Regions from separate parts of the Paenibacillus sp. J14 genome, predicted to be linked through region 2. Evidence: predicted binding sites of a transcription regulator. Region 2 holds the regulator's gene; the other holds the start of a gene.
The links. Region 2 encodes LexA, which represses DNA repair genes until DNA is damaged. Its sites were predicted from a motif close to CGAACATATGTTCG; they were not measured.

Region 1: recA (recombinase RecA) is a predicted target of LexA. The motif match lies at 5,368-5,381, and genes of this name have one in related genera.

Annotation. Positions count from the first base shown of each region.
Region 1 is NZ_JADQ01000030.1:20,417-35,810, forward strand. It holds gene M891_RS0112810 (stage V sporulation protein S) at 37-297, opposite strand; gene M891_RS0112815 (TIGR00282 family metallophosphoesterase) at 433-1,227, opposite strand; gene rny (ribonuclease Y) at 1,331-2,872, opposite strand; gene M891_RS0112825 (regulatory protein RecX) at 3,192-4,052, opposite strand; gene recA (recombinase RecA) at 4,170-5,231, opposite strand; gene M891_RS0112835 (competence/damage-inducible protein A) at 6,201-7,454, opposite strand; gene pgsA (CDP-diacylglycerol--glycerol-3-phosphate 3-phosphatidyltransferase) at 7,501-8,088, opposite strand; gene rimO (30S ribosomal protein S12 methylthiotransferase RimO) at 8,085-9,413, opposite strand; gene M891_RS0112850 (YajQ family cyclic di-GMP-binding protein) at 9,565-10,056, opposite strand; gene M891_RS0112855 (helix-turn-helix domain-containing protein) at 10,248-11,267, opposite strand; gene M891_RS0112860 (DUF3388 domain-containing protein) at 11,311-12,078, opposite strand; gene M891_RS0112865 (DUF3243 domain-containing protein) at 12,293-12,547, opposite strand; gene ymfI (elongation factor P 5-aminopentanone reductase) at 12,667-13,434, opposite strand; gene yfmH (EF-P 5-aminopentanol modification-associated protein YfmH) at 13,435-14,715, opposite strand; gene yfmF (EF-P 5-aminopentanol modification-associated protein YfmF) at 14,720-15,394, opposite strand, start outside.
Region 2 is NZ_JADQ01000003.1:9,424-24,817, reverse strand. It holds gene M891_RS0101560 (Fpg/Nei family DNA glycosylase) at 1-482, opposite strand, end outside; gene M891_RS0101555 (TIGR01457 family HAD-type hydrolase) at 555-1,364, opposite strand; gene rnz (ribonuclease Z) at 1,573-2,511, opposite strand; gene metH (methionine synthase) at 2,611-6,054, opposite strand; gene M891_RS0101540 (FixH family protein) at 6,328-6,744, opposite strand; gene M891_RS0101535 (HAD family hydrolase) at 6,809-7,606, opposite strand; gene M891_RS0101530 (hypothetical protein) at 7,652-8,182, opposite strand; gene M891_RS24795 (DUF896 domain-containing protein) at 8,195-8,368, opposite strand; gene M891_RS0101520 (LysM peptidoglycan-binding domain-containing protein) at 8,546-8,839, opposite strand; gene lexA (transcriptional repressor LexA) at 9,121-9,747, shown strand; gene M891_RS25490 (hypothetical protein) at 9,864-10,019, opposite strand; gene glnA (type I glutamate--ammonia ligase) at 10,174-11,511, opposite strand; gene M891_RS0101500 (MerR family transcriptional regulator) at 11,535-11,945, opposite strand; gene M891_RS0101495 (methionine gamma-lyase family protein) at 12,028-13,281, opposite strand; gene hflX (GTPase HflX) at 13,300-14,625, opposite strand; gene spoVK (stage V sporulation protein K) at 14,675-15,394, opposite strand, start outside.

The DNA of each region.
Region 1 (15,394 bases), on a different contig from region 2:
CTACGAAACGTAAACAGGCATCATTCTATCCAAAACTTATCTCGGTTCTACGATCAGTTTAATCGCGGTCCGATCCTCACCATCGATGACGATGTCGGTAAAAGCAGGAATGCAAATCAAGTCCACACCGCTTGGCGCGACGAATCCCCGGGCGATCGCAACGGCTTTGATGGCTTGGTTAAGAGCACCCGCCCCAATGGCCTGAAGTTCAGCAGCGCCACGTTCTCTTAGGACGCCAGCCAACGCACCGGCAACGGAGTTGGGGTTGGATTTTGCTGAAACCTTTAATACTTCCATGGTTAGTACCTCCCTGGGAATATTCGTTGGATTCCACTACTTAGAAGATATTCGTGAGAATCTGGGATATTCCTTCTTTTTCCCCGAGGAGAAAGTTTCGAGAGGCCTTGATTTATCGGACTTCTTGGCGATGAACTAGTCCATAATCCACTCGTCTTCCAGCAAACGAATTTTTTGAATCTTCTGGGCTTTGCCCGTAGATTCATCTATATCGACAATGACCGCGTGGAAATGCCATTTCCCTTCGCAGACTTGGAACCGAACCGGAAGCTGTGTGGTGAACTTGCGCAGCACGGCCGTCCGTTCCATGCCCAGGATGCCTTCACGTGAGCCAACCATACCGGCATCGGTCAAATAAGCCGTCCCTTGCGGCAGGATCGTGTCGTCATTACTTTGCACATGAGTGTGCGTCCCCACAACGATCGAAGCGCGACCGTCAAGATACCAACCCATGGCGATTTTTTCCGAAGTGGCCTCGGCATGGAAGTCGACCAGAATACACTTGTGCTTCTTGGATAGTTGACCGATGATTTCATCCGCAACCCGGAACGGGTCATCAAGCGGCGGCAAAAAAGTGCGGCCCATCAAATTGACCACGGCCAGCTCTTTCCCATTTGCCTTAATCACAGTGTACCCTAATCCGGGCGTACCCGGCGGGTAGTTAGCCGGCCGGACCATTCGCGGCTCTTGATCGATGAAGTCGAAGATTTCTTTATTGTCCCACGTGTGGTTCCCCATCGTTAAGCCGTGAATGCCTTGATCGAAAAACTCTTTGGCGATGTTGGCGTTAATGCCCCGGCCTGCCGCAGCGTTTTCGCCGTTCGCAATGATGATATGCGGGTTATATTTCGATTTTAAATGAGGCAGCGTGGCCTTTAGCGCTTTGCGCCCCGTATTTCCGACGATATCTCCGATAAACAGAACTTTAATGCTGGTTCCCTCCTCTGACTACTACCCCTTGCAGCATGTGAGCTCAAGGCATATCCAAGCAATGAAAAAGCGGCCCCCGAGGGGCCACTTTTCAGCATAACCTTTACTTGGCGTATTCAACCGCCCGCGTTTCGCGGATGACGGTTACTTTGATATGACCTGGATAATCCAGTTCATTTTCAATCGTCTTCGTAATGTCACGCGCCAAGCGGAATGCTTCCGCGTCGTCAATCTTATCCGGCTGTACCATTACGCGAACCTCGCGGCCCGCCTGAATGGCAAACGATTTCTCGACGCCTTCAAACGATTCGGAAATTTCCTCAAGCTTCTCCAACCGACGAATGTAGGTTTCGAGCGTTTCCCGACGCGCTCCCGGTCTTGCTGCCGACAAAGCATCGGCTGCGCCAACCAACATGGCAATGACTGAGGTGGCTTCACAATCGCCGTGGTGAGAGGCAATGCTGTTGATAACCACCGGATGTTCTTTGTATTTCTTAGCCAATTCCACGCCGATTTCGACATGAGATCCTTCCACTTCATGATCAAGCGCTTTGCCGATATCGTGCAGCAAGCCTGCCCGTTTGGCAAGAGTGATGTCTTCGCCCAGCTCTCCAGCCATTAATCCGGCCAGATAAGCGACTTCCATCGAGTGTTTCAGGACGTTTTGGCCGTAGCTTGTCCGGAACTTGAGACGTCCCAAGATCTTGATCAAATCCGGGTGCAAAGCATGTACGCCCACTTCGAACGTAGCCTGCTCGCCATATTCGCGAATCCGTTCGTCCACTTCTCTCCGAGATTTCTCGACCATCTCTTCGATCCGGGCTGGATGTATCCGACCGTCCGCCACCAATTTCTCCAAGGCGGTCCGAGCAATTTCGCGGCGAATCGGGTCAAAGCCCGACAGAATCACCGCTTCCGGTGTATCGTCGATAATGAGATCGATCCCGGTCAATGTTTCGAGAGCACGAATATTCCGGCCTTCCCGACCGATAATCCGTCCTTTCATTTCTTCGTTTGGCAGTGTTACGACGGAAACAGTTGTTTCCGCCACATGATCAGCTGCGCAGCGTTGAATGGCCAGCGTAATGATCTCGCGGGATCTCTTATCCGCTTCTTCCTTCGCTTGCTGTTCAATATCTTTAATCATCTGCGCCGTTTCATGGCGAACTTCCTGCTCTACGTTGTTCAAAATGATCGTACGGGCATCTTCCATGGTAAGGTTGGAAATCCGTTCGAGTTCCTGAACCTGACTCTTATAAATCAAGTCGATTTGTTGCTGGGTTTCTTCGATCCGTTTCTCTTTGCTGACCACTTGCTCTTCTTTACGTTCAAGCGATTCTAATTTTTTATCCAGCGACTCTTCTTTTTGCAACAATCGTCTTTCTTGTCGTTGTATTTCATTCCGACGTTCACGAATGTCTTTATCAGCTTCGGCTCTGAGCTTGTGGACTTCGTCTTTGGCTTCCAGAACCGTTTCCTTTTTCAGTGCTTCCGCGTCCTTCCTAGCATTCTCTAGGATTTGGCTGGCCGCGTGCTCTGCACTGGAAATTTTAGCTTCGGCAAGAGACTTGCGAATAAAATACCCGATCACGAACCCAAAGAATAAAGCGGCTGCAACGAGAACGATCCAGATTACTGGGTGCATCTGTTCACCTCCCCGTTGTTTCCTCCAAGGCATTCCTTGGGATGTTTGCAGTTGTAGTTACTTTTCGTTTCTTAGGTTCATCATTCCATACAAAGAATTCATGACTTGCCCTTTCAGCTCAGCACTTCATGCTGCAAAAGCATGACTCCTCCGCAGTAGCCTAGCGGACGCACTTTGCCTGATTGGAGAACATAAATCCTATACCTTCAGACCCATAATTTTGGAAGGAAAAAAGGGGCCCTCAAGGTATGGACTCAAATTCATTTTATTATTTGTGAAAAGATATTGTCAAGCAAATGACAGGAGTTACCTCGCCCTGTTATTCTTCGTCCCATTCATCCATTCCATGCATTTCTTCGCGGTTGCCAAGTTCCCGCATAACCCGGGATACGACGCTTCCGCTATATCCGCGGCGCTGCAGGAACGCCCCGGTTTTACGTTTTCGGTCAAGCAATTCCCCTGTGGTTGAACGCCACTTCTTCATGCCCAGCTGTAAGGCACTCTCAAACTCGTCCTCTTCGCTGACCTCACCAAGCGCCTCCTCGATATACGCCTTGGAAATCCCCTTCTGGCGCAATTCATGCTTGACCCACAGTTTCCCCTTCCCGCGCAATTTCACGCGCTGAGAAGCCCATTCCTGTGCGTATGCAGCGTCATTAACGTAACCTTCTGATTGCAATCGGGTAAGCACATCTTGAATCGTCTCTTCGCCCCAGCCTTTCTCGCCTAGACGTTGTGCAATTTCATAGGTGGTTCGCGGCTTTAAGCTTAAATATTTCAACGCATCGGCATACCCCTGTTGGCGCTCGTCGGCTGCTACGATTTCCTCCAGTTCTTCTTTTGTAAATACCGCCCCTTTGATCATGCGGTATTTAATCATCACATCCTCGTGAACTTCCAGCGCATATGCCCCAAAAGAGATCCGATAACGATGCTTCGGCCGCTTCAGCATCAATACGGACGTAATCTCCAGCTCGGTGTCCTCGGGGAAAGCATCCAATCCGGCCGGAACTTCCTCTTCTGTCTTCTCTCGTTTTGAATCCCAGCCGATATCCCTCGGTCGCGGTTCCCAGAATGCCTCATCGGAGATATCTACGATTTCGTCCTCTCTTCGTTCACCAGAGTCAACTCCATCTCTTCTCCCCGCAACTTTCCTGCGCGATTGTCCCCATGTACTCACATCCTGTCCCTCCAGTCTGCACCTTAGGCGAATCTTTAACTTCCTTAACTACTGCAAAAGCGCCCTGACCCGGCATATTGCCGCGATCAGAGCGCTTGATGTTACAGCTTAACAAGCTTATTCTTCTGCAAACAACGCTTGCTCTTCCGCAAACTCCGCTTCCAGATCGCTGGCGGAAGCCGGAGCTACTGACGTTGTCAGATTGCTGGATTCGCGGATCTTCTGCTCAATTGCATTCGCAATCTCCGGATGCTCCTTCAAGAATTGCTTCGCGTTCTCACGGCCTTGTCCTAGACGTTCGCCGGCATACGAATACCAAGCACCGCTCTTATCCACGATATCCAGTTCCGTTCCGATATCGAGAATGCTGCCTTCCTTAGAAATACCTTCTCCGTACATAATGTCGATTTCAGCCTGTTTAAAAGGAGGCGCAACCTTGTTCTTTACAACCTTAATCCGTGTCCGGTTACCGACCATATCGTTACCCATCTTGATCGTCTCAACGCGGCGTACATCCAAACGAATCGTTGAATAGAATTTCAGCGCACGACCCCCTGGCGTTGTCTCCGGGTTCCCGAACATGACGCCAACTTTCTCACGCAGCTGGTTGATGAAGATCGCAATCGTCTTCGACTTGCTGATGGCCCCCGACAGCTTCCGCAGTGCTTGAGACATCAGGCGAGCTTGCAAGCCAACGTGCGAGTCCCCCATTTCGCCTTCGATTTCCGCTTTAGGCACCAATGCCGCAACGGAGTCGATAACGATAATGTCCACTGCACCGCTTCGCACGAGCGCTTCAGCGATCTCCAAGGCTTGTTCCCCTGTATCCGGCTGGGACAGCAGGAGTTCATCAATGTTGACACCCAGCTTGCTGGCATAGGAAGGATCCAGCGCATGCTCTGCGTCGATGAAGGCAGCTTGTCCACCGATCTTCTGAACTTCAGCGATCGCGTGCAGCGCTACCGTCGTTTTACCAGAAGACTCCGGCCCGTATACTTCAATAATCCGTCCGCGTGGAAGTCCACCTGTACCAAGGGCAATATCCAGAGCAATCGATCCGCTTGGAACGATCTCAACCTGCATGTGCGTCGATTCTCCAAGCTTCATAATCGAACCTTTACCGAATTGCTTTTCTATTTGGCGAAGCGCCATCTCCAGCGCTGCTTTACGATCTGACAATCAGCTCACATCCTTAAATGTTATATAAATCATTAATTACTTCTTAAAATTACTGAATTCAGTATACTTCGGCTCTGTCGTAACTGCTTTCGTATATCATTGTACCTTGTTTTGGAATGTTTGCCAAGCGTTTTTTCGAACATACATTCGCAAAATTTCTCCGCCTCACAAACTGAGGATTTCTCCCCTCCCTGTCTCCCGTTTGCCGTAAAGGAAGGCATGAATAGGGTCCAATACGTAAGAATCCGTAAACCGGACAGGACAGGTACGCTGTAACTGAGGTAATCTTTAGACGTGCTCTATACTCTATTGTGCGGTGATTTATCATATGACCTTGAGTACGGTTAGCTTGCACTACTTGCTTGCTGCGGGTAACTATGGATTTGTGCTCTGGGTGGTGTGGTGACACAGTACATATTGAGTTGGTTTGTATAGTAATATTTGGTGCGCCCATCTCAATGAAATTTCATATATAATTTCGTTGAAATCGGCTGAAATCGCGTATTATGCTCGATTTTTCATCTATATTTGCTCATTTCAACTCCATCGTACCGGATTATAATCGATTTTTCATACAGATCATGTAGATTTGGCCTCATGAAGCACAATTATATAAAATTTTCGAATAGATTCCCTGTTCCCACCAATCCGACGCACCATAACTAAACTAGCAAAGCGACAATCAACTCAACCGGTTCATACTCCCCTATTTCCAATGCCCCCTTCCAACGTTACTCTCCCAACAAAAAAAGAACCGCAGCACAACTCAATCCGTTTGCTACGGTTCTTCCGTATCTTGATTATATGTCATATTCTTCCAAAACACAAGAGTTGCAAAGCAACGAACGAACATTGGAACATTGAGCCCGCTCGTATTGCAAAGCACTCCTGCCCTTCCCCTGATTGATCGGGATAATGCGTAAAAATAAGCCACTATACACTAAGCTGCTGTACAGTGAAAAGCCCACCTTATCTTCCCTGCAAGACCCGCCACAATTGGTAGAACAGCGACTTCACAGCGCGCAGTCGAATGATCTCACGGTTGCCCTTGAGGTTCAGTTCGAAGACGGCAGTATCCGCACCCTCGCGCGCAATCGCAACATACACGAGCCCCACAGGCTTGCGCTCAGAATGAGCAGGCCCTGCCACGCCGGTGATCGACAGCCCAATGTCGGTGCCTACAGTCAGGCGCACCTGCTCCGCCAGGAACTTGGCCGTTTCCGAGCTGACTGCGCCTGGCGCATTTTCACCTTCAAGCAGGTCATGCGGCACGTTGAGCAACTTCTCCTTCATCGCATTGGAGTAGCATACGATCCCGCCCGTAAACACGGCTGAACTGCCGGGCAATGCGGTGAACATCTCCATGAGTAGGCCGCCGGTGCAGCTTTCGGCTGCGCTCAACGTAAGACCGCGCGAAGCCATTAAATCGAGGATCGTCTTCTCGATAGGCTCATCCACGTTCGCGTACAAATGCTCCGGCAGCCGCGAGGCAATCTCACGCTCCATGGCATCCAGCTTCACCGCCGCTTCCTGCTCGTTTGCCGCTTTAGTGGAGATGCGAATCGTAACTTCGCCTTCCTTCGCATAGGGCGCCACCGTAGGATCACTTTGCGCCTGAATCAGGTCGAGCAGTTTGGTCTCCAAGGCAGACTCGCCAACCCCCGCAAACTTCAGCATTCGCGAAAAAATCGGCATCTCGCTGGTCAGCACATGCTTCAAAATCCAAGGCTTCGCCTGATGCTCGAACATCGGCTTCATTTCCTTTGGCGGACCAGGCAATACGATATAGAACTTGCCGTTCAACGCAATCGCATTGCCCACCGCCAGACCAGTTTCATTCGGAAGCGGCGTGCCCCCTTCAATGGCGAGCGCCTGACGGCGATTGTTCTCCGTCATTGGGACACCGCGGTCTTGGAAGAATCGCTCGATATTCGCCATCGCTTCCGGGTCGATGTATAGCGTCCGACCGAGTACCTCAGCCAGCGCCTCCTTCGTAAGATCGTCCTGGGTTGGACCCAGCCCGCCGGTTAGGATCAGCACATCCGCCCGCCCCGATGCCGTCTTTACCGCCTCGGCCAGTCGATTCATATTATCGCCAACCACCGTTTGGAAATAAACATCGAGCCCAAGCGCGGCTAACTCCTGAGACAAGTACTGTGCATTTGTATTGACGATTTGACCAAGCAGCAGCTCCGTCCCTACCGCAATAATTTCCGCTTTCATTTTCGCATGCCTCCTTCAGTGTTCTGCCTTAACTCCCAAAATCCATTTATACTTTGGAAAAAGAAAGCACGCTCTTATTCTTCACGAAATAATCAATCCCTGAATACAACGTGATGATTGCCGCCAGCCAAATCGCGATATCATCAAACGGGATCGATAACCATTCAAACGGAAAATTGTTCAATAGCAACGCCGAAATCGCGATGATCTGCGTGATGGTCTTCGCCTTGCCCCACTTGCTGGCCGCAATGACGGAGCCTTCCAGAAGCGCAACTTCGCGCAAGCCGGTCACCGCAAACTCACGGGCGATAATGATAACTGCAATCCAGGCATCGCATTTGCCCAAGGCCACAAGACCAATCAGCACCGTTCCTACCAACAGCTTATCTGCAAGCGGATCAAGCAGTTTACCTAAATTGGTGACCAGATTATATTTACGAGCGATGTAACCATCAATTCCGTCCGTGCTGGCAGCGATAATAAACAGCACTGCCGCTATCAGTTGGTTTACCGGCAACGAGTACTCGCCAAGCGTCAGCTCATAGGCGAGCCATCCGGCATCCAACAGCAAGAAGACCAGCATCACCGGAATCATGAAAATACGAGCTAATGTGATACGGTTGGGCAAATTCACAGGACAGCCTCCCCGGACAAATCATAATCAAAAGCATGCGTAATTCGCACTTTGGTCAGTTCTCCTAGCCCGACCGGGCAATTCGTGACGTAAACTTCGCCATCGATTTCCGGAGCGTCATATTGCGAGCGGCCGACGTAAACGTCGCTACGCCCGTCATAACGTTCGATCAGCACGTCCAGAACCTGACCGATGTACTTACTGCTGTTGGCGTTTGCAACCTCCCGCTGAATCTCCATCAGCGTATTCGCCCGCCATTCTTTGACCTCTTCATCCACTTGATCCGGCAAACGTGATGCCGGCGTATCCTCTTCCTTGGAATAGGTAAATACACCAAGGCGGTCGAACTTGATCTCGCGCACAAACTCACATAACCGCTCAAAATCTTCATCCGTTTCCCCTGGAAACCCAACGATCAAAGACGTACGTAAAGAAACGTTCGGTATCCGCGCACGAATCTTTGCAACCAGCTCGCGGATGTCGCGATTCCGGCCAGGCCGACGCATCCGTTTCAAGATGGAGTCTTCGCTGTGTTGTAGCGGCATATCCACGTATTTGCAGATTTTCGGATTGGTCGCCATCATCTCAATCAGCTCGTCCGTAAAGAAGCCGGGATAAGCATAATGCAACCGCACCCACTCCACGCCTTCCACCTGAGTGACGCGATCCATCAGCTCTGCCAACTTAAACTCGCCATACAAGTCGGTACCGTAATTGGTAGAATCCTGCGCAATCAGGCTGATTTCCTTAACGCCCTGGGCCGCCATGCTGCGGACTTCCTCCAAAATCGATTCCATGGAACGGCTGCGGAACTTCCCGCGCATGATCGGAATGCTGCAGAACGTACAGTTGTTATCGCAGCCCTCAGCGATCTTCACGTAGGTCGTGTAGCGGGCTGTAGACAGCTTGCGCGGCAACGCTTGTTCATAATTAAAGACAGGGTTGCCGACCAGCGCCGGCTTCTTGCCTTTCAGCGCTTCGTCAACGATCCGATTGATTTGGTGAAAATCTCCCGTCCCCACAATACCGTCGATCTCCGGCATTTCCTCCATTAAAGCCTGCTTATATCGCTGCGTCAAACACCCGGAAACGATCAGTGCTTTCAATCTTCCGCTTTCCTTCAAATCGGCCAGCTCAAGAATCGTATTTACCGATTCTTCCTTCGCCGCATCGATAAATCCGCAGGTGTTGACGATAATGACGGTTGCATCCTCGCGATTATCCACCAAGGAATAGCCGCGCTGCTCAATTAGACCCGACATGATTTCCGAGTCCACCAAATTTTTCTCGCAGCCCAATGTCACGATTTTTACCTTTTCTGTCATGAACCATTTCCCCCATCGTTGAAAGCCAAAATTCCCGTCAAACTTAAGGATTAAACAACCTCTACAAGTATAATATTCCGGGACCAATGCTGTCAAAAATATGAAAAGGGCCTGCCGCAGCTAGATATTCCCTGCAGGAGACCCTTGTGCACTATTTAAAATTGGTGAACTGCAAATCCACCGACAAGTCGGCTTTACGCAGCATCTGAATAATCTCTTGTAAATCGTCACGGCTCTTGCCTGTTACGCGAATTTGATCACCTTGAATTTGGCTTTTGACCTTCAACTTGGAATCGCGAATCAGCACATTAATTTTCTTGGCATTTTCCTGGTCGATCCCTTGCTTCAATTTAATTCGCTGACGCACGGTGCCCATGGAAGCCGGTTCCACTTTGCCGTAATCCAAGTTCTTGATCGGCAACCCGCGCTTAATCATTTTCGATTGCAGGATGTCGATGACCGCTCCCAGCTTGTATTCATCGTCAGAAACGATAACCAGTTCGTCTTTCTCCAGCTTCAGCTCGCTCTTGCTACCTTTGAAATCGAAGCGGTTTGCAATTTCCCGTTCCGTTTGGTCGATTGCGTTGGTCAATTCCTGCATGTCCATTTTTGAAACGATGTCGAAAGAATTTTCCGAAGCCATAAGTCACATTCCTTTCTCGGTTTCCAATCTTTACATAATTAAATTATATGTAAAAAAAATCGCAAAGTCGAGCCATTCGTCGCCGCCATTACCATACTGCCGAATAAAGCCAAAAAAGCGCTGCTTGACCTGATGGTCCTCACCGCGCTTTTGATTAAGCGAATAAGCGATCAGCTTGTGGCCAGCCTCGCTTATTCGTTGCCTTCTGTGGTTGAATTGTCTCTACCCATACCGGCGTCTTCCGTTCCGGTATCCCCTGTGGTACCGCCGCCTGTTCCGTCATCAAGGTTCAATAGGAACTTGGACGTCGTCTTTCCATCCTCAATTGTTTGTCCGGCGACCGTGATCACGGTTTGAGAGGAATTACCCGATTTGACGAATAACCCTTCCGGTCCGATATCATAGGTTAATACGTCGCCTTCTTTAGTGTTGTCATAAAACAACTTCTCACCCTTAGAGTTGCCTTTGCGTACTTCAACCCAACTTTTTCCGCTAGCTGTAATCACGACTTGCACAGGCCCCGTCCCAGGGTTTTGAATCTTGAACTTCGTAGTGCTACCTTCCGTTCCGTCCGGTACGATCGTCACCGCCTGATTATCGGTATCATTCGTCGGGGATTCGTCTCCCGCGTTCCCGGTATTCGTATCGGTACCCTGATTTGATCCCGATTCCGCACTATTGTTTGTCCCATTCTGGGCGCCATTGTTCCCGCCTACGGCATCGCCACTGGCTGTATTACCGGTTTTGTTGCCATTTTGGTTGGTCCCCTGAGTGACCGGCGTAGGATCCGGCTCCTTATTGTTATCCGCTTGATCGTTATTATTTCCCCATACTGTGAAATACAGATAGATAACAATCAAAATCAGCACAGTAAACGACCACATCAGCGTCGTGGACAGCCATTTCGAGTTGCGCTCGTTGTGCTGCCGGCTGCGGCGCTTTTGAATCACCGGTTCCATCGTAGGTTCCGGAGCTGTAGAAGGCACGTTTTGCCGATGTTCGGCAAGCAGTTCGTCCGCGTCCAAGCCGACGGTCTCCGCATACGTTTTAATAAAAGCCCGAACATAGAAGCTACCAGGCAGAACCTTATAATCCCCCATTTCGATGGCTTCCAAATATCGTTTGCGAATCTTCGTCATTTCCTGTACGTCATCCAGCGACAAACCTCTGGCAAGGCGGGCTTCTCTTAACTGCTGGCCCAAATCCGACACGACCATCACCTCCTGCTTATGATTTCTTTATGCGGCTCATCGTTTAGAGATCGTCCGTATAAATTGTCGTGAACGTATCGTAAACGATTTGCTCATCAGGATTGTTACGCAATTCAATAATTATGTCAAAATTGTCATAACTATATTCAGACTCTTTCACGAACACATCCGGGTGTTCGATAACTTTCGTGGAAGGCATGGACATCAACTCTTGCAAGAGCTGATGATGCTTTTCATTGGAACGAAGAGTACTTATGATACCGTCAATAATAAATACATTCCTAGGGTCCATTTCATTCTCTGACAATTGGCTGCGTACCGTTTGCCGCAAGAGCGTTGAAGATACAAACGTCCATCGTTTCATCGCGCAGACGCTTCCGGCGATAATCGATTCCGTCTTCCCCACACGAGGCATCCCTCGTAGTCCGATCACCTGATGGCCATCCCGTTTCATGATTTCGCCTAGAAAATCAACCAAGATCCCCAGCTCATCCCGCGTAAATCGGAACGTCTTGCGATCATCGGAATCCCGATCGATATAGCGTCCATGACGGACGGCGAGCAAATCGACTAGACGCGGATTCCGCAAAGCGGTGACCGTAATACTGTCCACCTTGTTCAATAACTGACTGACTTGTTCGATTTTTCCGTCATCATTGGTCTCGAGCAGCAGCCCGCGCGTCTTGCCTTCCACGCCGTTAATCGTTAAGATGTTGATCTCCAACATCCCTAACATGGAGGCGATATCCCCCAAAAGTCCTGGGCGATTTTTATGTATTTTATATTCTAAGTACCATTGCTTCTCATCCATCCCAGACACCTTCTCCATATCCTCTTGCTCTTTCGACAAAATAGTTCTTAATTCCTGCTAATTCGCAGAAAACAATTTATAAAGAACAAATCTTCCCATTCCTGATAACAGATGTTCATATGTGTTTTATGATATATAAAATAAAATTGAAAGGCAAGCGGGCGGAGAAAATGGGGGAAAAGCTCCCGAAGCGGGAGCTTTTCCAAAGATCGAACTATGCGTTTTTCTTGGCCAACTTCACCATCAGACGAGCGATGGTCTTCCGCTCTTCTTCCGTACCCACATCCCAAATTTCTTTGAGCGCGCGGTTGGATTCGTTTTGCGGATCCACTTTGTCGTCCAGAAAACCGCCGATTTCGTATGCGAGGTTGGTGATTTCCTCTTCGCTGAAGCCGGCATTTTCCGCATGCTTGACGCGATCACCCAGGAATTTCTTCCATGTATCAAAATTTTTGAGTACTGTTGACATGATAAATCCTCCTTCGCTTGGCGATTTAAAATCAACAGTCGTAATATGCGAAAATCCCGGGGAATTTATGCGCGCGCCGAGCTCCAACACTTAATCCAAAACCTGTGAAAACATCGGACTCAGGTAATCCAGCCGCCGTTGGGGCTGATGATTTGCCCGGTGATATAACCGGATTCCGGCAGCGCCAAAAAATAAACTAATGAGGAGATCTCCTGCGGTGAACCCAGCCGTCCTATAGGAATATCCTCCTCCAACTGCCGCAACTCCTCCGCATCAAACCGCTCCATCATCTCGGTCTTCACCGCTCCTGGAGCGACGGCATTCACCGTAACACCGGAGGGGGCCAGTTCCTTGGCCAGCGCTTTGGTAAATGCATTAACTCCGCCTTTGGCTGCCGAATAGGCAACCTCACAAGAGCCACCCGTGATTCCCCAAACGGAAGAAACGTTGATAATACGCCCGAAGCGTTGGCTGATCATATGCGGCATAAACAGCTGGCTGCAGAGAAACACACTTTTCAAATTGACGTTCATAATGTCGTCCCATTCGTCTTCGGTCACATCGGACAAGAGTGCATAATGCGAGATGCCCGCGTTGTTGACCAATATGTCGGGATACAACCCGTAATTTTCGAGCCGTTCCTTCATCCGCAGGATCTGCTCCTTGCTGCGCAGGTCTGCCGCGACCGTGTACGCCTTGGCTCCGAGCTCCAAGCATTTGCGGGCGACCTCATTGGCCGCTTCGTGAGATTTCATATAATGAATGACCACGTTCATGCCCACCGAAGCGAACCGCAGCGCCACCTCGGCGCCGATCCCCCGGCTTGCTCCAGTGATGAGGACGGTCATGTCCGCGATATTTTTTCCTATCCCATGATTGGTCTGCATTTACGGGCTCACCACAATCGAGACGGCAAGCTGCTCCCAATCGATATGCTCGCGCAGCCGCGCGTTAATCTCTTCCAAGGTCAGCGATTCATAAATCGGAAGGACCGTAAACAGATCGCCGCCGCGGAATTTGTAACGGGTGAATTCGTGAGCGATGTTCTCCGGCGAGTTCAACATGCGCAAGTATCCGCCGATCTTCTTCTTGCGCGCCCGTTCAAAATCTTCCTGACGGAATCCGGAAGCGAGCACCGCCTCAGTTTCCTCCTTAATTACAGCCAGCATCCGGTCTGGATCCTTCGTATCCCCGCCGATCGCCGAAAACGCGTAATTCGGGTTGCTGTTGTATTCATGTCCAAAGCTGTCAGAGATCAGGTCGAGATCATACAGCTTTTGGTACAGCTTCGTGCTGGCCCCAAACAGCAGATCCAGTGCCAGCTTCGTAGCCAGATCTCGGCGCAGCAATTCCTCGCCGGTAAAGCCGAGGCGCGTCTCTTTAAAGCCGAATAAGCATTTTGGCTGCGACACCGGCAGGCGGGATTCCCGCCGTTTCTCCGACACTCCACGCGGCTCCGGATCAAACAACCGCTCGATGGATCCTTGCGGTTTGTATTCCTTTTTCGCTTGATTATCCCGGACCAGCTTGAAGACTTCCTCCGGATCTACCCCGCCAACGACGAACAACAGCATGTTGCTCGGATGGTAAAACGCATTGTAGCACGTATACAACGTTTCCTTGGTAATGGTGCCAATCGATTCTACGGTGCCGGCGATGTCGATGTGAACCGGATGCACCTTATACATCGCTTCGATCAGGCCAAAATAGACCCGCCAATCCGGGTTATCCCGATACATGCCGATCTCTTGGCCGATAATGCCTTTTTCCTTCTCGACGTTCTGGTCGGTAAAGTAAGGATGCTGTACGAAATTAATCAGCGTCTCCAAGTTGGCCGCAATCTTCTCCGTTGCCGAGAACAGGTAGACCGTCTGGTCGAAGCTGGTAAACGCATTCGCGGAAGCGCCTTGGGAAGCAAAGGTGGCAAAAATATCGCCTTCAGGCTCCTCAAACATTTTATGCTCCAGAAAATGGGCAATACCATCTGGAACCGAAATGTCGTCTTGCCCTTCTACCCGGAAATGGTTATCGATTGAGCCGTATTTGGTCGCGAACGTGGCGTACGTTTTCTGGAAGCCCGGTTTTGGGAGTACATACACCTGCAAACCGTTGTCCATCGTTTCGCGATACAGCGTTTCCTGCAAAGCGTCATAACGTATCGTTTCCATCCGCCTACCCCTCCTTCTGGCCTGTCAAAAAGTATATCGTATCAAGCTGGACGGTTTCCGCGGCCGCTACAACATCTTTAGGTTGAACCTGCTCGACTTGATGAAGCAGTTCCTCCGCCGACCGGTCTTTACCAGACAGAACGCGGTTGAAGTCATAGGCGATCATATCAAAAGCGGAATCCTGCATCTCCAGCAAGCTGTTGCGGATCATCGCCTTCGTCTGACTCATCTCCAGCTCGCTGATTTCTCCAGCACGCATGCTGTCCAGCTGCGCTTCGATAATGCGAAGGGCTTTCTCATAATTGGCAATTTCAATGCCGGATTGAATGCTGACGATGCCTTTATGCCCGTCGTAACGAGAGGCGGCATAGTATGCCAAGCTTTCTTTTTCCCGTACATTGAGGAACAGCTTAGAGTGTGGATAGCTGCCCAGAATGCCGTTATAGAGCAGCAAGGAAGCATAGCGATCGTCTCCATAAGTGATCGGTGTACGAAGACCTAAATTCAATTTGCCCTGATTGACGTCGAGCACTTCTTTTACGGTCCGAACTTCCTTCCCTCGAAGATCCACCTGCTCCGGCTTATATGCTGGAGTGGTTGAACGATTCAAGCTAAAATGCTTGGCAACCAGCTCCTCCACCTCGGCCAGCGTCGTGTCGCCCACCACATATAAATCCAG
Region 2 (15,394 bases):
TTGACGAGGGTCGTCTTCAGACTTCCCCGCCGCTTGCGCAGCAGTGCGGTAAACCGTTCTTCGTTCATCCGCCGATCCAGCAGCTCCGGACCCAAGTGCGAAAGCAGCTCCTCAGCCTCCTTGGCACTGTGCAAGTGCAAATGACCAAGACGCAACCCGATGAAGTACAAGACAAGCTTCTCACCAAAGGTGATCTCCACCTGCGTGTTCCGGTCGGGACGATCCTCCTTGGAGCCGAGGTACAGTAACCCACCCAGCATCAGGTGGAGCATCAATCTTCGCCCATTATCCAGATGGAACAACAGGTTCTTGCCTCGACGTTCAATGAAGATCACCTGTCTACCCATCAGTTCCCGTGTAAAGTCTGCGACCGGCAAATTCACGGATTTCTCCCGGCCGATGTTCACTCCCGTAATGGGGAGATCCAAAATATGCTGAGACAGCTGGATTCGATAATTTTCCATCTCCGGCAATTCCGGCATGGTACATCTTTCCCTTCATCCGTATAAGTTCGTAAGTTCGATCATTAGTTCATCTCATAAAATAAAACAGGATCATCCACGATTTCCGCAAATTCGTTCACGGACTTCCGCAAGATCGCGGCACACTACATCCGCCTCTACACCGGAAGATTTCACATAATCCGGCAGGTTATCCGCTGTGGTGACGCCGGTTAGGGTTAGAATGGTCCCGCAGCCGGCATGCTTCCCTGCAGCGATGTCGGTATTGAGATTATCGCCGATTACCGCCACTTCCGAAGCTTCCAGACCCAGCTGAGCGATGGCAAAATCCATCAGCGGCGCAGCCGGCTTGCCAATCACCGTCGGCTTAACGCCCGATGCAGCTTGAATCGCGGCGGAAATCGTTCCCGCTCCGGGCATTAAGCCGTCTTGGGAGGGCAGCAGCAAGTCTGGATTGGTTAGGATATAACGCGCCCCACTTCGGATCCAACGGGCAGCCCGGGTTAATGTTTCGTATGTAAAATGGCGGTCGATGCCTTGCACTACTAGGTCCGGATGTTCCAAGACTATTTGTAATCCGGCATCCTCCAACGCCTTTATCAGACCAGTCTCACCAATGGCTGCGACTTTACAGCCAGGCTGTTCTTCGGCAATATACTTGGCTGCAGCTACGGCCGAGGTACAGACTTCTTCGGCCTGAGCCGATATGCCCATCGCTTTCAAATGTGCAGCGACCTCCTCCGGTGTCCGCGAAGAATTGTTCGTCACGAACAGAAAAGGGATTCGCTGCGCGCGTAAGGCGGAGATCAGCTCGTCCGCACCGGGAATCATTTGAGGCCCATGATATAACGTGCCGTCTAAATCAATGAGATAGGCCTTCCAACCCTTTGGCAAAATCCTCATCCTTTCGATACGACCGTGTCTCTATTTATTGTACCTAGGAACCTAGGGGTCAGGCAAATTTTTCCGTTCAATTTAGGGGAAATGTCATTTCAAAGTTTGAGTCCGCCGTTTGGCGTCGAACGATCGCGAACAGTGACATAAATCGGTCTTGTTCCTCTTGACAAACTTTGAAATGCCCTGTCAGTTCCTGCGCTTTCCCGGAAAATAATTATTTCCGCCCGCAGCGGCGTGCCACTGGATAGAGGACATGTTCCCGGGCTAGGTGCGAGTTTGGAAAGACGGAACGCGCCTCTTCTTCTAATCGCTGCAACTGATCGTCTGATTTATAACGCGAGCTAAAATGAGTCAGCAGCAGCTGCTGCACCCCGGCTTCCTTCGCAGCAGTCGCCGCTTGCTTCGCCGTACTGTGGTGATAGTCGTGGGCCGTCTTCGCTAGTTCATGCAAGAAAGTTGCCTCATGAACCAACATATCCGCGTTTTGAGCCAAAGTTAACACAGAATCACACGGCCGCGTATCGCCTAGGATAGTGACAATCCGGCCAGCCTTCGGCATCCCCAGCACATCCTTGGCATGAACCGTCTCGCCATTTGGCGCAACCACACTTTCCCCGCGTTTGAGCTTGCCGTACAGCGGGCCTGGACGAATGCCGCAACGCTCCAGCACAGCGGAGTCCAGCTTACCAGGCAAATCTTTTTCGATTACTCGATACCCGTAACTGTCAATCCGGTGCTCTAGCAGCGCCGCTTCAACCCGGAACGAATCGTCCTCGAACAGGACACCGCCCTGGTGCTCCACCAGCTCGAGCTTATAGTTAATCCGCGATTCGCTAAGCGACAGCGTCGTTTCAACGAATTTTTTCAGGCCTTTGGGACCGTATATGACGAGAGGTGTATCCCCGCCCTGATAGGCACGGCTCGAAATGAGCCCAGGCAAGCCAAACAAATGATCACCATGCAAATGGGTGATGAAAATATATTCCAACTTGCTTAATTTCAGCGGTGAACGCAGGATCTGATGCTGAGTGCCTTCACCGCAATCGAACAGCCAGAGCGAACGGCGTTCCTCCAGCAGACGCAACGCCACTGAAGTCACGTTCCGTTCCAAGGACGGTACCCCTGCATTCGTCCCTAAAAAGTAAAGTTCCATGCCATTTCGTCCTTTACGCTAGAATGATACATCGATACACGTACAGATTGCCAAAACCCTCCGAATCTCGGAGGGTTTTGCAAAGGTTGCATGACGGGCTTAGTTCCCGGCTTTGTCCACATTGAAATATTGCGCTTCAGGGTGTGCAAAGACCATCGCTGAGACGGATGCCTCCGGCTCCATCATGAAGCCCTCCGTCAACGTGACACCAATGTCTTCCGGATGCATCAAGTCAAACAGCAGCTGCTGATCTTCGAGGTCCGGGCAGGCCGGATAACCAAACGAGACGCGAATCCCTTGATAACGCGCTCCATGCCGCTGTTTCATCGTCATATTCGCCGGATCCGGGAAGCCCCAAGTATCCCGCATAATATGGTGAACCCGCTCCGCCAGCGCTTCAGCCAGCTCCAGCGCTACCGCCTGCAGCACATGGGAGCGCAGATACTCGCCTTCATTCTTCCATTTCTCGGACAATTCTCGAACGCCTTGCCCTGCCGTTACAACCAGGAAACCAACGTAATCCATTTGCCCGCTGTCCACGGACTTCAGGAAATCCGCCAAACACAGGTAAGGCTCGACCTTCTGGCGAGGGAAGCTGAATCGCTTGAGCACCTTGCCAGGTTCAGCCGGATCATAGATCAGAATATCGTTACCGGATGATTGTGCCGGGAAGAACCGATACATCGCCTGCGTGCGGATGATGCCGTCTGTGACCGCTTCGAGCAGGATTTGATCCACCGTCTCCTTCAGTTGAACTGCCTTTGTCTCACCTGCCGCCAGCTGCTGCTCCACAGAACCGCGGAGTCCTAGGTGATGACCTAACAGCATCTGCATGTTGATATAAGGCGTAATGTGACCAATCGGATAATCACGCAGGACGTGACGCTCCAGATCCGGTGGAGTAAATACCGGCGCATCGGTAGAAATCTTGGAACGCTCCACTCGTGTAAGCTCCGGCAGCGGCTCAGCAACGGCTACAGCGCTATCCGCTTCTTTCTCCGCTTCTACTTCCAGGCGAATTTGCTCCCGAGCGACCGGATCCATCAGCTTGTTGGCCAAATCGAGACCATCCATTGCGTCTTTGGCATACAAGACCAAGCCGTCGTACTCTGGCCGAATCCGCGTTTTGGTAAATTTGCGGGTGAGCGCCGCTCCGCCTACAAGGATCGGGACGTCGATGCCGGCATTCCGCAAATCCTGTGCCGTTGTGACCATTTGCTGAGCCGATTTCACCAGCAGACCGGAGAGTCCGATCGCATCCGCTTTCTCCTCCCGATACGCTTCGATAATGCGTTCCGGTGGTACTTTTATGCCCAAATTCACAATTTGGTAACCGTTATTGGACAGAATGATCTCAACCAGGTTTTTGCCGATATCATGAACATCGCCCTTCACCGTTGCCAACAGAATTTTCCCTTTTACGCTGGTTTCATTCTTCTCCATAAACGGTTCCAGGTACGCTACCGATGCCTTCATTACTTCGGCACTTTGCAATACCTCGGCAACGATCAATTCATTGTTATTAAATAACCGGCCCACCTCTTCCATCCCTGCCATCAGCGGGCCATTAATAATTTCCAGGGCGGTATACTTTTTAAGCGCCTCATCAAGATCAGGAATTAACCCTTCCTTGGTTCCTTCTACAACATAGGAAGCCAACCGTTCCTCCAGCGTGAGCTGAGTGGTAGTTACGGCCTTCTCTACCTTCTTGTTCCGGAAAGCTGCTACGAAGGCGGCCAGCGTTTCATCATTCGTATTATAGATCAGTTCTTCCGCCAGACGACGCTCCTCTTCCGGAATTTTTGCATAGCGCTCCAGCTTCTCCGTATTCACGATCGCATAATCCAGTCCTGCTTTGGTGCATTCATACAGGAAAACAGAGTTCAAAACCTCGCGGCCGGCTTCAGGCAAACCAAACGAGACGTTACTGATGCCCAACACCGTATGAACTTTTGGTAATGCCTCTTTGATCAGGCGGATCCCTTCGATCGTCTCCTTGGCCGAACCAATGTACTGCTCATCCCCTGTCCCTACAGGGAATACGAGCGGATCGAAGATGATATCTTCCGGTTGCAGACCATATTTGTTTACGAGCAGATCATAGGAACGCTTAGCAACCTCAAGCTTATCCTCCCGCGTGATCGCTTGCCCGCGTTCATCAATCGTACCTACGACCACAGCCGCACCGTATTTATGAATCAACGGCGTGACGCGCTCGAACTTCTCTTCGCCGTCCTCTAAGTTAATCGAGTTAATAATCGATTTGCCCTGACAATATTGTAGAGCAATATCCAGCACCTTCGGATCGGTCGTGTCAATCATCAGCGGGACTTTGACTTTCTTGACCACCAATTCCAGGAACTTCTTGATATCCTCCGCTTCATCCCGGTCCGGATCCTGGACGCACACGTCGACAACCTGTGCTCCGTTCTTCACTTGCGCCCGAGCGATTTCCGATGCTTCTTCGTATTTGCCCTCCACGATCAGCCGTTTAAACTTGCGTGATCCCAAAACGTTTGTTCGCTCTCCGACCAAGTAAGGTCGGTTTGCTGATTCGATATAAACCGGCTCAATACCGGAAAGTGCCGGCAAATGGCTGCCGTTCAGCTCACGCGGCCGGTAATCCTTCAGCTTGTTCGCTAATGCAGCGATATGAGCAGGCGTCGTACCGCAGCACCCGCCGGCAATATTCAGCCAACCTTGCTCGGCAAAAGCAGACATCTTCTGGGCAAGCGAATCCGGGGACTCATGGTAAGTGCCGTTTTCGTCCGGTAAACCGGCATTAGGGTGACAGCTTACCGCTGCTTTCGCTAGTCCAGACAAAGTGCGGATATGGTCACGCATGAACTCTGGTCCCGTTGCGCAGTTAAGTCCAATGGAGATCGGATTCAGATGTTCGAGCGAGATATAGAAGGCTTCGATATTTTGACCCGCCAGCGTTGTCCCCATCGGCTCGATGGTGCCGGAGATCATCAGAGGCAACGTGGTTCCAGTCTCGGTAAAAGCCCGTTTAATTCCGATACTCCCGGCTTTTACGTTCAGTGTATCCTGTGAAGTTTCCAGCATCAGCGCATCAACACCAGCTTCGATTAACGCCGTAGCTTGTTCCGCATAGCTGGCCGTCAACTCATCGAACGTCACGCCGCCAGTAACGGATAAGGTCTTGGTTGTGGGTCCCAGGATGCCTACCACGTAGCGTGGATGATCCGGAGTACTGTATTTTTCCGCTGCTTCAATCGCCAGCTTGGCCGCAGCCAAATTGATTTCACGTGCCTTATGCGGAATATCATATTCAGCCAGCACGACAGATGTCGCACCGAACGTATTCGTTTCTATCAAATCAGCACCTGCCGCGAGATACTTCTCGTGGATGCCACGGATCACATCCGGACGGGTGAGCACGAGCATTTCGTTACAGCCGTCCAGCTCTTCACCGCCGAAGTCGGCTGGAGTCAGGTTTTCCTGCTGAATCATGGTGCCCATGGCGCCATCGAGGATCAATATTCGTTCTTTCATTCTGTCGAGCAGGCTTGGTTTACTCATGTCATGTCCCTCCCGTAAAACGTTAAGTTATAGTTTAACAGAATAAAGCGTTGAAGAAAAGAGAGTTCCGTGAAATCTCCAAGTGAAACACTTCATTCAAGATCTTGTTATCCTATCGGTCATCCCCGAATTAAAATCCGAACAACGCTACAAATCTTTTCTTTTAAAGTTCGGAAATTCGCCTTATCAGGAGGATCAATTTAATAGAAAAGCCGCCTTCTCCAAATGGAGAACAGCAGCTCCTTTAACAAAAGCACCGATTCAGTTGTCAGCTTATTCCACCGTGAATTGCTTCGAAGGCATGGAGTGCTGATCGCGAGCCGTAACATGGGAAATCACTTCATAGGTTCCAGGTTCCTTAAAGGTATGCTCCAGCACATAGGTTCCGTTGCCGGCACTCTTCACTTGGACTTGATTGTGCTTTGCGTTATCGTCATCTGTATTCCAAAATTCGAACATAACTTCCTTCGCATCATCCACGTTCTCGCCGTTGTGGGTTACTTTGGCTGTAAACGTCACCGGTTCACCGGCCTTAGCTGCAGCTGGTGTTACGTCCAGCTCAACTTGAATCGGCTGCAGTGCCGCTTCTTCCGCTGAAGCAGACGATGATTCACTACGGCTGCATCCAGCGACAACAATGAGCGCAAGAACGATGGCAACAAGCAGCCCCGTTTTTCCCTTGATTCGCATTCAGATTTCCCCCTTCCACCGCCTAAGAATACCTTACTTCTGATTCACTACAAGCCAACTTGAGTTATGCCAACTTCGCTAAGAGGTCATGAAGTTCGGACAAATGCTTGATCTCATAATCCGGTACGATCTCACCGGTAAGTGTTTTGCCGTCTCGATTAATCCAAACGGCGGTCATACCAACACTTAGCGCACCTTTGATATCCGTCGTCAGCTTATCACCAACCATGATTCCTTCATTCGGTTCGATCCCTAACCGTTCTAAGGCGTGGCGGAAAATGGATGGATCGGGTTTGCCCTTACCGAAGTTTCCGGAGATCACAATCTCATCGAAAAAAGGCGCCAGCTCAGGCACACCATCCAGCTTCTCCTGCTGTAAGGCTGGACATCCGTTCGTAAGTAACAGCAGCTTCACCTTGCCTTGCAATTCCTTCAACACTTGAAAAGTCTCCTCGTATACATGAGGACGGGCACGCCGTTCGCGGCCAAACTGTTCTGCCAGTTCACCGGACAGTTCCTCGTCATCAACGCCAAGCGCAAGCAGACCGCGCCGCCAGGATTCCTTACGATAGGTTGGAGCTAACTGCTCCAACTGGCGGAATTCCGGTTGTTCTCCAGCAGAGAATGTCGCCCATAACCCTTCAAACGGATTGATTCCAATCATCGTTGTGAAAGGATACGTTTCATAGGATTCATACAACCCCCGAGCTTCCCGGCGTACAGCTTCTTCCAATTGATCGGGGTTTAATCCATCAATTTTCGCCGCAGCGCGTTCACACGTTGCAGCAAAAGCTTCCTTTACGCTTCGCTCATCCCAGAGCAGCGTGTCATCCAGGTCAAAACATACCGCCTTGATTGTCATTCGTCCCAACCTCTCCATTCCTATCGCAAGTGTATTGTATAAGGTTTATTCCTTCACCAGCTTCACATGATGGGTATCAGCATACAACTGCAGGCGTGCAGCCATTGCTTCCGTGTCAAAACGGTTACGGGTGCGGTAGAACACCCACTTCGGTTCCCGCGTCTTCGGTTCAATGACGATTTTGTTCCGGCTCACTTTGATCTTGCTGATGTTACCCGCATCCAACATCCGATCGCGGTTGAACTTCGAAGTGTACAACGAGCTCTTATTCACGCGCAAATAAGGCTTGCGCAGGAAAATCACCAGAGCCAGCACGAAATACAAAAAGATCGTTGCCCAGAACAATACCGAATTCACTTCCTCGGTATTCCCGATCAACCCGACCACGGCATACAGCAGCGCTAACAGAACCAAGGCGGTAGGCAAAATGAAGTTCCGCCCTTTAAATACGTCGCCTTCCCCATTTGCTCCAAGTGAAGTACGAGGGTTGCGCGTCCCTTGTCCGACATTGGAACCTTTGCCTTTCTTGTACATTCTTCGTTGATTGCGTTCTACTTTTCGGTCAAACGACCCCATACCTGTTCCTCCCTATTTATCTACAATCTCGATCGACTCGAGCTGTTGCCGAAAATTTCTGCGAACGTTTTGCAGATACGTTTCCCGAAGCTGGGCTCTTTCCAAGAGTTCGTCTTGCGTTAACCCTTCTTGTTTCGCTTTTCGAGCCAGCTCGTTAATCCGCTTAACCAAAGCATCAATATCCATAAATCCACCTGCTTCTTTGATATACTATGCTACCCATGATGTCTCACAGGGCATTAATTCTTACTTTGACATGAGAAAAAGAGCTTGTCAAGGCGCGGCAACCCCTGCCGTAATACCTTAAGACAAGCTCTGTTCGAATACATTGATAAACCTGTGAATTATTTTTTAACGTATGAATTATCTACTGGGCAACATCAACGTATCGCCAGCTTGAATCGCACTGCTGCTCAACCCGTTAGTCCGGATCAGCTTCTGAACATAGACCCTTGTGTCCAGTCCTTGTGGCTTATGTGCTACAGCAATTTCCCACAACGTATCTCCTGGCATAACCACGACATATTCCGGCCGATACGTTCCGTCAGCGTTGTCTGTGGAAGCAGCAAAGGCTTGTACCATTCCAGTACATGTGATGCTGAGGATGATTAAAAGCAGGACGATTTTGGACAATCTACTCTTAAGGAAGACATTCATATGTAGACTTCTCTTCACCGGACGACGAAAAGAAGGTTGTTCATAGATGCTTTGATAAGAACTATATTTCAACATTTCACCATCACTCCAAACAAGTGTTCTGTTTTACATGTATTCAATATAACACGAACATTTGTTTGATTCAATAGGTTTTTCGAACAGTTGTTCTTATTTTTTTAAAGTAGTTCTCTTCTCCTAAACTATTTAGAACTAATGTTTGTACGAACGGAAGTTCTATGTTATAATTTTTCCAAACGTTACTAAATGGGGTTGATCCGTAAATGTCAAAGGTATCGAGCCGGCAACAGGCTATTCTTGAGTTTATTCGCAACGAAGTACGCGCTAAGGGATATCCTCCTTCGGTCCGGGAGATCGGTGAAGCCGTCGGATTGGCTTCCAGTTCTACTGTTCACGGCCATTTAGACCGTCTGGAGAAGAAAGGATTTATCCGCCGCGACCCAACGAAACCGCGCGCCATTGAATTATTGGGTCAAGAGGAATCGGAGAATTACAATTTATTTGCACACAGCGTGACCCGCGTTCCGATTGTTGGGAAGGTTACCGCGGGCGTGCCGATCACAGCGACAGAGAATATTGAAGATTATTTTCCGTTGCCAGAGCACTACGCAGCGGAAGGGGATGTCTTTATGCTTTCCGTGGTTGGCGACAGCATGATCGAAGCTGGAATACATAACGGGGATTATGTGATCGTCCGCCAGCAGCAGACGGCGAACAACGGAGATATCGTTGTGGCCATGACGGAGGATGACGAAGCAACGGTTAAGACGTTCTATAAAGAAAGTGACCATATTCGCCTACAGCCGGAGAATTCAACGATGGAACCGCTTCGTTTGAAGCATGTAACCATTTTGGGCAAGGTCATCGGCTTGTTCCGCGACCTGCACTAATTTGAAATCTTCCCTTTCGTAGGCCACATAAGATAAGGAAACCGAACAGGACGAAGCGATGCAGTGACTTCCGCTTCGTCCTGTTTACTTTATGGGGAACTTGATGACTTCCCCTCTTACTCCCATTCGAGGTCTAAGAAGCTCATGGAATTATAGCCGTTCTTCTCCCGGCGCCCGCGCGTACCCCACCCTAGCCCCGAACGCTCTGTGATCCACCACTGCTTTAACCGATAGCGACGACGTTGGTATCTTTTTAGTTCGGTTACTGTCATCTGCATGAACCTCCTTATACCTATAAGTTGTCCCAATTCGAGTGAAATCATGGCATTGTTTCGAAATCCAAAAGCTGTAATTCATTCGTCTTCACCATAAAAAAAGCCAGCCCCTGCTTGAAATGCCGGGAGCTGGCTTGGCTGTGAACCCTGATTAATACAGCGTCATATATTGATCGCGTTCCCATTGGTGAACTTGGGTCCGGAAAATATCCCATTCGATCTCTTTCAATTCGTAGAAGTGAGTTAATGCGTGATCTCCCAGCGCTTCGCTGATGATTTCGCTGCGGAGCAATTCGCCGAGCGCTTCCTTCAAGTCGGATGGAAGACTTGGGATGCCTTCCTCTACCCGCTCTTCTTCGGACATCACATAGATGTTGCGATCAACCGGATCAACCAACGGAAGCTCTTTCTTAATTCCATCCAGTCCGGCTTTCAACATCACAGCCAGAGCCAAGTATGGGTTAGCAGCTGGGTCCGGGTTACGCACTTCGATCCGTGTGCTGAGACCACGGGAAGCCGGAATCCGAATCATTGGGCTGCGGTTGCTCGAAGACCAAGCCACATAGCAAGGAGCTTCATACCCAGGTACGAGACGTTTGTAGGAGTTTACGGTTGGATTCGTGATCGCTGCAAATGCGCGGGCATGCTTCAGAATACCGGCCATATAATGACGCGCTTCTTTGCTCAAGCCCAATTCATCACTTTCGTCATAGAAAGCATTGACATTGCCTTTGAACAGCGATTGGTGACAGTGCATCCCGGAGCCATTTACGCCAAACAGCGGCTTCGGCATAAACGTTGCATGGAGCCCATGTTGACGAGCAATCGTCTTAACGACCAGCTTGAACGTTTGGATTTGGTCAGCTGCTTTGATTGCATCAGCATATTTAAAGTCGATTTCATGCTGACCTGGTGCCACTTCGTGGTGAGAAGCTTCGATTTCAAAGCCCATTTCCTCCAGGGTCAATACGATTTCGCGGCGGCAGTTCTCGCCCAAATCCGTAGGAGCCAAGTCGAAGTATCCGCCTTGGTCGTTCAATTCGGTTGTAGGGTTGCCTTTATCATCGGTTTTGAACAGGAAGAATTCCGGTTCTGGACCAACGTTCATTGAAGTGTACCCCATTTCCTCAGCTTCCTTGAGCGCACGTTTCAGAATCGCGCGTGGATCGCCGGCAAACGGAGTGCCGTCAGGCATGTATACATCACAAATCAAACGTGCAACGCGATCCTCGGTCACCCAAGGGAAGATCACCCAAGTGTCCAGATCCGGGTAGAGATACATATCGGATTCCTCGATGCGGACATACCCTTCAATGGAAGAACCGTCAAACATCATTTTGTTATCCAATGCTTTCTCCAACTGGCTGACTGGGATTTCTACATTCTTGATCGTTCCCAGCAAATCCGTGAATTGCAAACGGATAAAGCGTACATTTTCTTCCTTAGCAATCCGCAAAATATCTTCTTTGGTGTATTGCTTGTTACTCACCCTAACCTCTCCCAACGTTTAGATTATTTTTTGAAAAACCGAGACAACTCACCTTGGAGCAAAGAAACTTGTCCCGGTTTGCTCCCTGACACCAGTTGCTGCTTCAACATCCGGTAGATCTGGGAATCTGTCATTTCCTTTCGCTTCTCTTCCGTGTCCTTCGTGATGACTGTCGCATCCTGGGACTCCCGAGACATCGGATTCATAACCTGCTTGATTCCCGCGATATTGACACCCTTGTCGATGAGACTCTTGATTTCCAGTAACCGCTCGACGTCATTCAGAGAAAACATCCGCTGATTTCCCGAGGTACGTGCGGGTACGATTAATTCATGTTGCTCGTAATATCTTATTTGTCTTGCCGTTAAATCCGTAAGTTTCATGACGATACCAATAGGAAACAAGGCCATATTTCTGCGAATTTCCTCACTCATCGCTATCAACCTTCCAGTTAGATTATCATGACCTTATCATATGTTAGTTATCCTAACATGTCAATAGATATGTTAGGATAACTTACAACAAGTTGCGGTCTTTCATCGTCTGAAGTGCGGTGAGCAGGCCAAATTTAACATGGGAATACGTTAAACCACCTTGCATATACGCGATATATGGCGCACGGATCGGAGCATCGGCAGACAATTCCAGGCTCCCTCCCTGGATAAATGTCCCGGCCGCCATGATCACCGGGTGGTCATAGCCCGGCATATCCCAAGGTTCGGGCACTACGTGGCCGTCCACAGCAGCTGCCCGTTGAATCCCCTGAACAAATGCTATTAATTGCTCTGGGGCGTCAAAGGCAATCGCCTGGATGAGATCGGTACGCCGATCCTGCCAAGCCGGCCGGCTTCGGAATCCTGCCCGCTCAAACAATGCTGCAGCCAGGATAGAGCCTTTAACGGCTTGTCCGACGATCGTTGGAGCCAGAAACAAACCTTGATAAATGCCTCGCGTCGTTCCCAGCATCGCTCCCACCTCGCTGCCAATGCCCGGTGCAGTTAACCGGTAAGATGCGAGAGTGACCAGATCCTGCCTTCCGCAAATGTATCCACCGGTTTCTGCCAAGCCGCCTCCCGGATTTTTAATCAGCGAACCAGCCATCAAATCGACACCAACCTGTGTTGGTTCCTGTTCCTCGGTAAATTCACCATAACAGTTGTCTACAAAGACGATCAGATCCGGCTTGATTGCTTTCACTTGGGCAACCATCTCACCGATCTGCTCAACGGAAAAGGAATCCCTCCAATCGTAGCCGCGCGAGCGCTGAATCCCAATGACTTTGGTCTTATTGGAAATTTTGGTCTTCACGGTGTCCCAGTCGACTGTGCCGTCAGCCAGCAATGCAGCTTCGTGATACCGGATACCATAGTCCTGCAACGAGCCGCTGCCGTCACCCGGCGTTCCAATCACTTTATGTAGTGTATCATATGGACGCCCCGTAATATAGAGCAGTTCGTCCCCGGGACGCAAGACCCCGAACAACGCTGTAGCGATTGTATGCGTGCCGGAAGCGAAATGCGGCCTTACCAGTGCGGCCTCCGCTCCAAAAACGTCCGCATAAACCAGGTCCAAAACTTCACGACCCCGATCATTATAAGCATAACCGGTGGAACCGGCAAAGTGAAAATCGCTGACTTGATGACGTTGAAAAGCTTCGATAACCTTCCATTGGTTGTGATCGACGATCCGGTCGACCTCCCGGAACCGGCTTTCCACCTGACGTTCAGCGGCTTCCAGCCAATGTACGATTTCTTCCGAAAATACTGCCATTGTTACGTAATCTCTCCCTTAATCTATTCCATCGTTTGTCGTGTTATCCTCAGGGGCTTCTTGCTGTGGAATGAGAAAAGGAGCTAAACGATAACCGTACTTCTCGAAATCGGCTTGATTCACATCAATTTCGTAAATGAGGTCTTCGTCGTCGATCTGCTTGTCCACTACTTCGCCAATTCGGTATAACACAGAAGCGAGATCCCCGCGTTCTGCAGGAATCCGATACGACTTGGTGCCGCCGGACAGCTTGCGCTGTACGGCTTCGCGAACCGCAGCCAAGTCGCGTTCATCAAACGCGGATATCTTTAAATAACCCTCGCCCGCCGGCAGCATCTCCAGCTGCTCCGGTGGACAAAGATCTTTCTTATTAAACAACATGATTTGCGGCTTTCCCCCAGCTCCCAAATCATTTAAAATCCGATCCACGACCTCGATTTGCTCCTCACGCATCGGGGATGAGGCATCCACGACGTGGAGAATCAGGTCCGCTTCGTTCACCTCTTCCAGAGTGGCACGAAAGGCAGCAACTAGGTCGTGCGGCAGATTTTGAATAAATCCGACCGTATCGGTCAGCACCACTTCTTTGCGACCCGGCAACGGGAACAACCGGGTGGTCGGATCCAGCGTTGCGAACAGCCGGTTTTCCACGAAGACATCCGCTGAGGTTAACGCCTTAAGCAGTGTAGACTTTCCCGCGTTGGTGTAACCTACCAGGGCAATTTGCACTACACCGCTCTCCTTCCGGCGCGCTCGATGCAGTTGCCGATGTCTTGTGACTTCCTCCAGCTGACGTTTTAATTCACCGATCCGCCGGCGGATATGGCGGCGATCCGTTTCCAGCTGGCTTTCCCCGGGGCCCCGCGTACCAATCCCGCCGCCGAGACGGGACAGATTCTTGCCATGCCCAGACAAACGCGGGAGCAGGTAGGTGAGCTGCGCTAACTCGACCTGAATGATCCCCTCCCGCGTTTTTGCCCGTTGCGCAAAAATATCCAAAATCAGCTGAGTACGGTCGATAATCTTCACGTCCAGCATCCCTTCCAGATTGCGCACCTGCACTCCGGACAGCTCTTGGTCAAATATCGCCGTATTCGCCCCATGCTGCGTGATAAGGTCACGAAGCTCCAACACTTTCCCTTTCCCAATCAACCAGCGGGGATCGGGCTTCTCCCGATGTTGGACGACCGTTCCTGCGACCTCAACCCCGGCTGTTTCGGCCAGCTGTACCAGTTCGGCCAGGGAGTAGTCCGAATTTATTCCATTTTGCTTCGTCTCCGATGTAACCAAGCTAACTAAGATAGCTACATCTGGTTGGTGGGTCGTCGTTTCATGCAATTGCATCTTCGACATGATCACTGCTCCTTCAAAGGGATCCCAAGCGATACTTCCATTAAGTTTTCTTCACATCCAGCTTCAAGTCTTCGGTTCGAATAGTCATCAGCTCCAGCTTACCTGGTGAACCACCGCCATATTGATTCAGCAACCGCACCGCCTGCTGCCGGACAGACCGTTCAATGATGTTGCGAACATAACGAGCATTGCTGAACACCTGATCACTTTCACATTTTTCACGCAATAAATGTTGCTTTAATTTGAGTATCGCCTGCGGCATCAAGATATAATCCCGCTCTTTCGCCATCCCCTCGGCAATTTGAATCAGCTGGTCGATTGTATAATCCGGAAAATCCATCTGAATCGGGAATCGAGACGGCAGTCCCGGATTGGTGGACAGGAAAAAGTCCATTTCATCGGAATATCCGGCAAGAATTAAGATAAATTGGTTTTTATGATCCTCCATCGCTTTGACCAACGTATCGATGGCTTCTTTGCCGAAGTCCTTCTCTCCACCGCGCGCCAAACTGTACGCCTCATCGATGAACAAAATGCCGCCCAGTGCTTTTTTGACTAAGTCGCGCGTTTTCTGAGCCGTATGGCCGATATATTCGCCGACCAGATCGGCACGCTCAACTTCAATCAGATGCCCTTTACTCAGCACGCCCATCCGTTGAAACATTTTCGCGACAATACGTGCTACTGTCGTTTTTCCGGTACCCGGATTCCCTTTAAACACCATATGGTATACTTGGGAACTCGACAACAATCCCGCTTC